DNA from 2 places in the Glaciimonas sp. CA11.2 genome. Region 1 is predicted to be linked to the other one. Evidence: predicted binding sites of a transcription regulator. Region 1 holds the regulator's gene; the other holds the start of a gene.

Region 1 (4,218 bases):
CGAACATAAAAATGCACCGCTGTTTTTATTGAGTTGGATCAATGGCTGCATTGACAGGATGATCGGCGAAGTGATCAGCTGATGTTTCTTATATATTTTTGCGCGTGTTTTTGTTTGCTTTTTCGTCTTTATAAAAGGGACTTTACATGAAATTTATCTTTCAACCGGCATTACGTTTAGGTCTGGTGATCTCTTTAGTCTCTACCGCCGCGATGGCATTTTCTTTGGCGGATTTGAGCAATCAGGATGCCAACTCAGGACTGAAGGCGGCGCTCAATAAAGGCGCGGACGTTGCAGTTGCCAAGCTGGGCGTCGAAAACGGATTTTTAAATAACGATAAAGTAAAAATCGGATTGCCAGGGATGCTAGAGAAAGCACGACCGCTGCTTAAAATGACAGGGAAGGGCCAACAACTGGATGATCTGGTCGTGTCGATGAATCATGCCGCAGAGTCTGCCGTGCCATTGGCGAAGCCGTTGCTCCTGAATGCGGTGAAATCCATGTCGGTCACGGATGCGAAGAATATTCTGAGTGGCGGCGACACATCGGTAACCGATTTTTTCAGAGAGAAAACTGCCACCCCGTTAGGAGAAAAATTTCTCCCGATAGTAAAGAAAATCACCGACCGTAACGGTGTATCCACACAATACAATTCGACGATGGGATTGGTCAGTAAAACGGGTCTTGTGCCAGGTCAGGCGGCGACTGTTGAAGGCTATGTCACGCAGCGCACCTTGGATGGCTTGTTTTACATGATAGGGGAAGAGGAAAAAGCGATTCGACGTGATCCGATCGGTGCTGGCAGTGCAATTATCGGAAAAGTTTTTGGCGCATTAAAGCAATAGGCTGCGGCATACCATCGTCATGGTATTTTTGATGTGGACCGAATTGGGAAAGTTACGGGTCTGGCGACTTTATGAAAACTCTTTTGAGAGTGACGTTATAAAGCTTCTTGCTTAGTTATTTGTTTTGGCCGCTGTTTGAGGTGTACCCGGTTGCGTTCGAGACATTCGAGACATTCGGCGATGCCTCCGAACACTGCTAAACGATGCAAAGTGTTACGAACATATTCGGGCAGGGCGTGTGTAAGTTATATAATTTTAAAATGACAAAGGGCGCATTAACTGCGCCCTTGCTCATTTGTCAGTATAGTATTTTTCAATTTATTTATTGAGCAATACTTACGTTGACCGCATTAGAGAACCCCGTCCATCACGTTGCTGCGATGGGCAAATCCTCAGGTAGATGCTTGATTGCCGAATGTTGATGATTCTGCAATTTGTCCTTATATTTAATCACTTGTCGATCGAGTTTGTCGATTAACAAATCGATGGCGGCGTAAAGGTCATGCGCAATGCTCTCGGCATGCAGGTCTTTGCCTTTAACGCGCAGATTAATTTCGGCTTTTTGACGCTTTTCTTTCTCTGTGATTTTGTCTACCGTCAGGATCACACTAATATCTATGACCTGATCGAAGTGGCGCTTGATACGCTCCAATTTGCTTAGCACGTGTTCGCGAATGGCGGGAGTTACGTCGAGGTGATGCCCACTAATTGTGAAATTCATACAGCGCTCCTATCAAGTGTGTCGTTGGCGGTTCGGACCGGGACGATTAATTCAGTGTTGAATCACCAATTTATTCATCAACCATAAATCAATCAGTCAGAACACAGCGACGTTTGTGCAAACAAGCAAACAGCTATAAAGATTTACGCAAATTGACCGGCGGAATTCGTAAAGCTTCGCGATATTTTGCGACGGTGCGACGGGCCACTACCATACCTTGTTCCGCGAGCATGTCGGCAATCTTGCTGTCAGAGAAAGGACTTTTAGAATCTTCCGCTCCTATCAGTTGTTTGATTAACGCCCGTATCGCCGTTGAGGAAGCCTCTCCACCTGCCTCTGTAGCAACATGGCTGCCAAAGAAATACTTTAATTCGAACATCCCGTGTGGGGTGAGCATGTATTTCTGAGTAGTTACACGTGAGATAGTACTCTCGTGTAATCCTAGTGTATCAGCTATTTCGCGCAACACAAGAGGTCGCATAGCAACCGCCCCATGTGAGAAAAAATTCCGTTGACGCTCAACAATTGCCTGCGCTACACGCAGTATGGTATCGAAGCGCTGACGCATATTTTTGATCAGCCACTTTGCCTCCTGTAGCTGCGAGTTAAGTGATCCCTCGCTCTTGCCCTGCTTGAGAATGTTGGCATAAAGAGCATTAACTCGAAGCCTTGGCATAACGTCATTGTTGAGCATTACCTGCCAACCATTTTTTGTTTTTCTGACAATTACATCTGGTACGACATAATCTGACGCACCGCCAGCAAAGGTCGCGCCGGGATGAGGATTACATTTTTTGATAATAATTTGTGCCTCGCGCAAATCTTCATCATCACACTCCAGCGCTTTTTTGATTTTATTAAAATCGCGCTGGGCAAATAAGGTCAGATAACCTTCAACGATTGTTAGTGCCAGTCGGCGTGTGACGAACGCTACTTTGGGAAATGCTTTGATTTGCAATGCGAGGCATTCTGACGCGTTGCGTGCTCCGACACCAGTTGGGTCGAAGCTTTGGACCATCTTCAAGGCCATCGACAATTCTTCGATCTCGATATCAAGTTGCTCTGGAAGACGTGCAAAAATATCGTCTAGTGATTCCTCCAGGTAGCCGTTTTCATCAAGCGCATCAATGATCAACTCGATCAATGCACGGTCGCGTTGCTGATCAACAGCTTCACGCATTTGTTTGAGCAAATGTTCGCGCAACGTCGATTCGCAGGCTTCTAATTGTGGTCGTGAATCCTCATCATCTGGGGCTTTGGAGGTTCGGGAAACGTCGTCAAAGCTCCATTCGCTGTCAGTATTGCCGTTCTCTTGATTGTTTTCGCCAGACTCAGGGGCTTCACCACCGCCCTCGGGCTCTGTAGGCGAGCTGCTTACTTCGCTGTCACCAGGTGGCGCATCCATTGTTGAGGCGCTGGTACTGATCGCCCCGTCGGCGAGTAATCGCACTGAATTATCCAAAGGATCGTCTAGACGTTCCAGTAACGGATTATCCGAAAGGATGTGTTCGAGTTCCTGATGTAACTCCAACGTAGACAACTGCAACAATCGAATCGATTGCTGCAGTTGCGGGGTTAGCGCCAGATGCTGCGAGGTACGGAGTTGAAGAGATTGTTTCATGGGCGCTAGGGAATCCGTTGAATCCGTTACATGCGGAAATGTTCACCCAGATAAACTCGTCGCACAGATTCATTGGCGATGATGTCGTCTGGACTGCCGCTGGCTAGCACGCTACCTTGGTTGATGATGTATGCCCGGTCACAAATGCCGAGCGTTTCGCGCACATTATGGTCGGTGATCAAGACACCGATGCCGCGCTCTTTAAGGAACCTGACGATACGTTGAATTTCGATAACGGCGATAGGATCAATACCGGCGAACGGCTCATCAAGAAGCACGAAGCGCGGATTAGTGGCTAAAGCGCGGGCGATTTCGACACGTCGTCGTTCACCACCGGATAAAGATAACGCCTGATTTTCTCGCAATTTCTCAATTTGCAATTCTTGCAGCAGCGAATCGAGTTTGTCCGAGATCTCATCTTTAGTCAGTGCGTTGCCGTTTGGCCGCTGCAACTCAAGTACCGCACGAATATTGTCTTCGACCGTTAGCTTGCGAAAAACAGAGGCCTCTTGCGGCAGATAAGACAGGCCAAGCACCGCGCGTTGATGAATCGGTAAACGCGAGATGTCAACGCCATCTAAATCAATTGTTCCACCATCCGATGGCACCAGACCGACGATCATATAGAAAGAAGTCGTTTTTCCAGCGCCGTTAGGACCAAGCAAGCCGACGACCTCGCCGTTATTTACTTTCAAAGAGACATCGCGGACTACTTGGCGCGCGCCATAACTTTTTTGCAGCCCTTTAACGATCAAGGTGCTTAAATTTGTAGAGGTCATCTTATTTACTCTTCGGCTGGATGACTGCTTTGATGCGGCCCGCGCCAGGTTGACTATTGCCGGAAACATTGTTACTGACCGAGTAGAACTCCACGCGACTATCGTAAGAGATGAATTCGCCGTTTACAACATCGGTGACTTTGGTCCCTTGCAGACGTCGCATTTGCGCTTTCGAAAATAATTTAACGATTTCAGTTTTATCGTCGTACTCAATTCGCTCAGCTTCACCTTCGATCCATAAGTCAGGACCGC
Region 2 (4,218 bases), 1.3 Mb from region 1:
GTGCGCGGCCCTTGGGTCGTCAGTCATTATTACAGGAGTGAAAACGAGGCTGAACTTGAAATGGACGCCGATGGCCATGGTTGGTTTCCGACTGGTGATATTGCTAATATTGATGCCGATGGCTATCTGCAAATTACCGACCGCGACAAAGATGTCATCAAGTCCGGTGGCGAATGGATCGGCTCAATCGATCTCGAAAACATCGCGATGGCACATCCCGCTGTTTTCATGGCGGCATGCATCGCCGTCAAGCATCCCAAATGGGACGAGCGTCCGCTGTTGGTGGTCGTCAAGAAGCCCGATACTGACCTGGATCGCGATGCATTGCTCACCTTTTACGAAGGTAAGATCGCCAAGTGGTGGACGCCGGACGATGTGGTATTCGTCGACGCGCTTCCGATGGGCGCAACTGGAAAGATCCTCAAAAAGAAATTGCGCGAAGAATTTGCAGATTACGTACTACCGACGATATAAGAATCGATTAAAGACGCGCTCTATTTTTTTAAAAATAAGGGTGAAGAATCCGTTCAAAGGATGAGCTTAGCGCTTAATCACTTCCAAAGATAAGTTGAATGTTGCGTTCGTTAATACATACGCGACCGAAAATCATACTCGGTTCGATTCAAATCATCGAATTCAACCATCAAAAGCCTTACCACAATGTAAGGCTTTTTCTATTCAGCCCTTACCGCGTCTGCATCCCTGCTCAGACCGAGAGAGTCCCACGCAAAACAATAGATGACATAACGGCAATTTTCATGCAATCTCAAAAAATTATTGAATTTATTACATTCACCCACATTGGGTCTTCATCTGCCAGCCAATAAGGGTTTGTTGTTCAAGCTAATAGCTTGAGTTCTCCGCATTCATAGGATCTAAGTGAAGAATCCACACAAGCGTCGGTTGCAAATCGCCCGTTTGGAACTTCTCAGTTAACCCGCCTACATCAAGCAATCTAATGAACACCGATCAGCATAAAGAGCAAAAAAAAGAACAAAAACCGTCGATCCAGACGCAAAGAGTTTAGCAACTATTTGCCCATTAGTAGTCGATTTCGATGGAACATTGACGCCAACCGATACGCTCGTTGAAGTGCTCATCCAACTGATAAAACGATCGCCGCTGACTTTACTGCCCTTGCCGCTTTGGCTTCTGAAAGGGCGCGCCGTTTTTAAGTACAGGATCGCCTTACAAACAACCATCTCCGCAGCGCAGTTATGGTACGCCAGACAGATCCCACGTCAGCTTGGCTGGACGCTTGCCACAGCGGCAAGTGCTTCACTGTTCCTGTGTACATCATCGGTAAACCAATTGCATTGACGCCGAAATAAACTTGTAAATGATTGATAATTGGAATCTCAATTTTTTACGGTGTCATTCCTATTTGATCAATGTTGCGCTTCGTTCGTATTTATATAAAAATAAGTCATTGGCCGAGTCTCACAATAAAAGCAAAAAAGCCCGCATAAGGCGGGCTAAAATTAAGCGTAAAAAACGTTTATGCGTTGTTATTAGCTGATTTGCGACGTGCTGAAGCAAAACCGAGAAGTCCGAAGCCGAGTAGCGCGATAGTTGCTGGTTCTGGGACTGCCGTTGTGGTGAAGTTTGCTGCTTCAAAAGAACGATAAGCCTGAGAGTCGAACGTCAGCGACGTAATAGCCGATCCGGTATCCACAAAGTTGACGTAGGTTTCGCCGTTAATGCCTAAATTTGCAGTCGTGAAATTGGTTGTCGCTCCATTTGCCTCTTTGACTATCAGCGTGTTATACCCGTCAGGTGTTCCCCATTCAAAGCTCACATCAGATACGCCGATGCCAAATGAAACGATCGCAGAGCCCAAATATTGATTTGGTTCACCTGCCAACCATTGCCCAATGGTATTGGACGGTCTAGAAGCATCTGCCGAGAGACCAGCTGTCAATAGACCGCCAGTGACGTTGCCGCTTGTTAGCACAAAAGCGCTGCCGCCCTGATTGCTACCTAAAGTGCCAATGACAGATGCATGTGCAACAACGCTCGACAATGCCGCAACGGTAACAGCAGCCAAAGCCAATGATTTAATAATGCTCATTCTTTCCCCTAAAAAATGGAATCAAATTAATAAAAAATAATTAATTATTCAACCTAGAGAGAAGCAATTTATATGCCATTAATTTTATGTCTTTTGTAAACAAACACTTAACGAAAACGTAAAAAATTTTGGTTGTGATATGTAAAATAATGCGACAGTGCCATTGTGAAATAATGGTCACATGAGCAATTGATTGCCAGATTAATCAAAGGCTCATGAACAGTTGATTTTTCATCAGATCGTCTTGAAAGTCACTATTGAAGGACTAAGTGACCGTGACAACGAACGACTTGAGTAACGACGTCTCCACAGCTGAAAATATAGCTTGTCGTATCGATGGTCGCTATCACAATAACTGAAAAAATCTACGCACCGTAGAAGCGCAATTAAAAAATTTTTCCCTTTTTAAGTTTGACTTTTTAGGTTACTTATCAGCTAATTCATCACCATCATTCCCGACAATGTCATACATGCCTGAGACTAGCTTGGAAAGCTCAGTATCGACACCACCAGCCCGTATATTTCAATAAAGTAACTCCCTTAAATTGCCATTGACTTGTGTCGGAACGCGCACTAAAACTCAATACGCAACGCCCTGCACTTCAAAGAAGTGTTGTCCGTAAGCAGTGCGTTGTTTACTTAAAGGAGATCACAATGAGCAGCCAGGAAAACAAGCAATTAGTGATGCGAGGCTATCAGTTATTCAAAAATAATGACATCAACGGATTACTCGAACTGTATACCGATGACATAGAATGGAAAGGAGCCGATTCTGAATATGTTCCGTTCTTTGGCACTTATAAGGGTAAGAATCAGGTAGCACAATTTTTCACTAAAATGGATCAGGCACAGGAAGCCATTCAGTTTGAACCACAAGCTTTTATCGCTGAAAATGACAAAGTCATCGTGACAGGCCAATCCATATGGTTAGTAAAATCAACTGGTCAACGATATGAAAATCCTTGGGTCCATATCTTTACACTTCGGGATGGAAAAGTGGCCAAATTCCAGCAATATAATGATACGGCCGCGGTAGAGGCCGCTTATAGACCGTCACAGACTTCTACGCAGCAAAAGAAAACACAAAACATCACTAAACACAATTAGTGTGACTTAAAAAACACCGGTCAACAATGTCATAAAGATTGGTATGCGCCAAGACGCAATCGGCATGACGGTAATATCAATCGAGGCACCCAAGCCGCGGCTTTGTGACTGGGCCAGTCTTCCGGCTTAGGTGTAGCGTTAATATTTTGCTGCTTGATGATAACTACCGACTTATCGGCGTGGTCCGAAGATTTAGACCGCGCCACTCAAAGCTACGGCGTCAGCGCCAGCCGCAATCCGAATCGGACACGATGGATCATTAGCCGCACGCCACACCGCTTCAGCTACATCAGAAGCTAGAGTAACCTCAGTGGATTGCTGCCATCCGGCGAAGACACTTTGCGCCAAATCTGCATAAGCCTCAGGGATGCCATACTGTATCCGAGGCTGTGCATTTTGACCGAAGCGGGTCTCGGGTGCGCGTCCCGGCAAGACCAGATTGACTCGCACATTAAATTGCTGAAGTTCCAGCGCAAGAGATTCGGTGTACGCGTTGATCGCGGCTTTGCTCGCGGTGTACACGGAGAGCAAAGGGAGCGCCCTCAATGTCACACTTGAAGTGACGTTCACGATGACGCCAGCCTTGTTTTGCCTAAACTGGGGCATCACAGCTTGGGTCATTGCTATTGTGCCAAGCGTATTGGTTTCGAAGATCTCGCGGGCTGTTTCCATCGAGGTACCTTCAGCAGCGCCCAGCATGCCGATCCCGGCGTTGTTGACCAGAACATCGATCGGCCCCGCGGCCTCTACTGCCTGACGGACGCTTTCGGGATCAGTGATATCGAGGCCAATTACCCGAAGATGCTCAGAACGCGGCAAAACGTCCGCGCGCGGCGTGCGCATGGTGGCGATGACCTTCCAATCGCGATCCAGAAAGTATTGGGCGGTGGCGAGGCCGAAACCGGATGAACATCCGGTAATGAGGACGGTTTTCATAAGAACTCCTGTAATGGGTTAGCAGAGACTAGACTATATCGCTCCGAAACAAGACTTCCTATAATCGATAGTCCACATTTCATTTGCAAGAGTCCAATCATGAC

What was found. The regulator sigma-54, encoded in region 1, starts transcription at its own class of promoters, with help from an activator protein. The targets are predictions, from matches to a motif close to TGGCANGNAANCTGCTTT.
Region 2: a site for sigma-54 is predicted at 2,132-2,149, ahead of RGU75_RS00155 (PEP-CTERM sorting domain-containing protein). Genes of this name have one in related genera too.

The regions. Positions count from the first base shown of each region.
Region 1 covers NZ_JAVIWL010000001.1:1,356,484-1,360,701, reverse strand. The annotation lists gene RGU75_RS05780 (DUF4197 domain-containing protein) at 147-845, shown strand; gene hpf (ribosome hibernation-promoting factor, HPF/YfiA family) at 1,213-1,566, opposite strand; gene RGU75_RS05770 (RNA polymerase factor sigma-54) at 1,700-3,187, opposite strand; gene lptB (LPS export ABC transporter ATP-binding protein) at 3,214-3,966, opposite strand; gene lptA (lipopolysaccharide transport periplasmic protein LptA) at 3,968-4,218, opposite strand, start outside.
Region 2 covers NZ_JAVIWL010000001.1:26,740-30,957, forward strand. The annotation lists gene RGU75_RS00150 (3-(methylthio)propionyl-CoA ligase) at 1-474, shown strand, start outside; gene RGU75_RS00155 (PEP-CTERM sorting domain-containing protein) at 1,499-2,071, opposite strand; gene RGU75_RS00160 (nuclear transport factor 2 family protein) at 2,726-3,178, shown strand; gene RGU75_RS00165 (SDR family oxidoreductase) at 3,371-4,114, opposite strand; gene RGU75_RS00170 (AraC family transcriptional regulator) at 4,214-4,218, shown strand, end outside.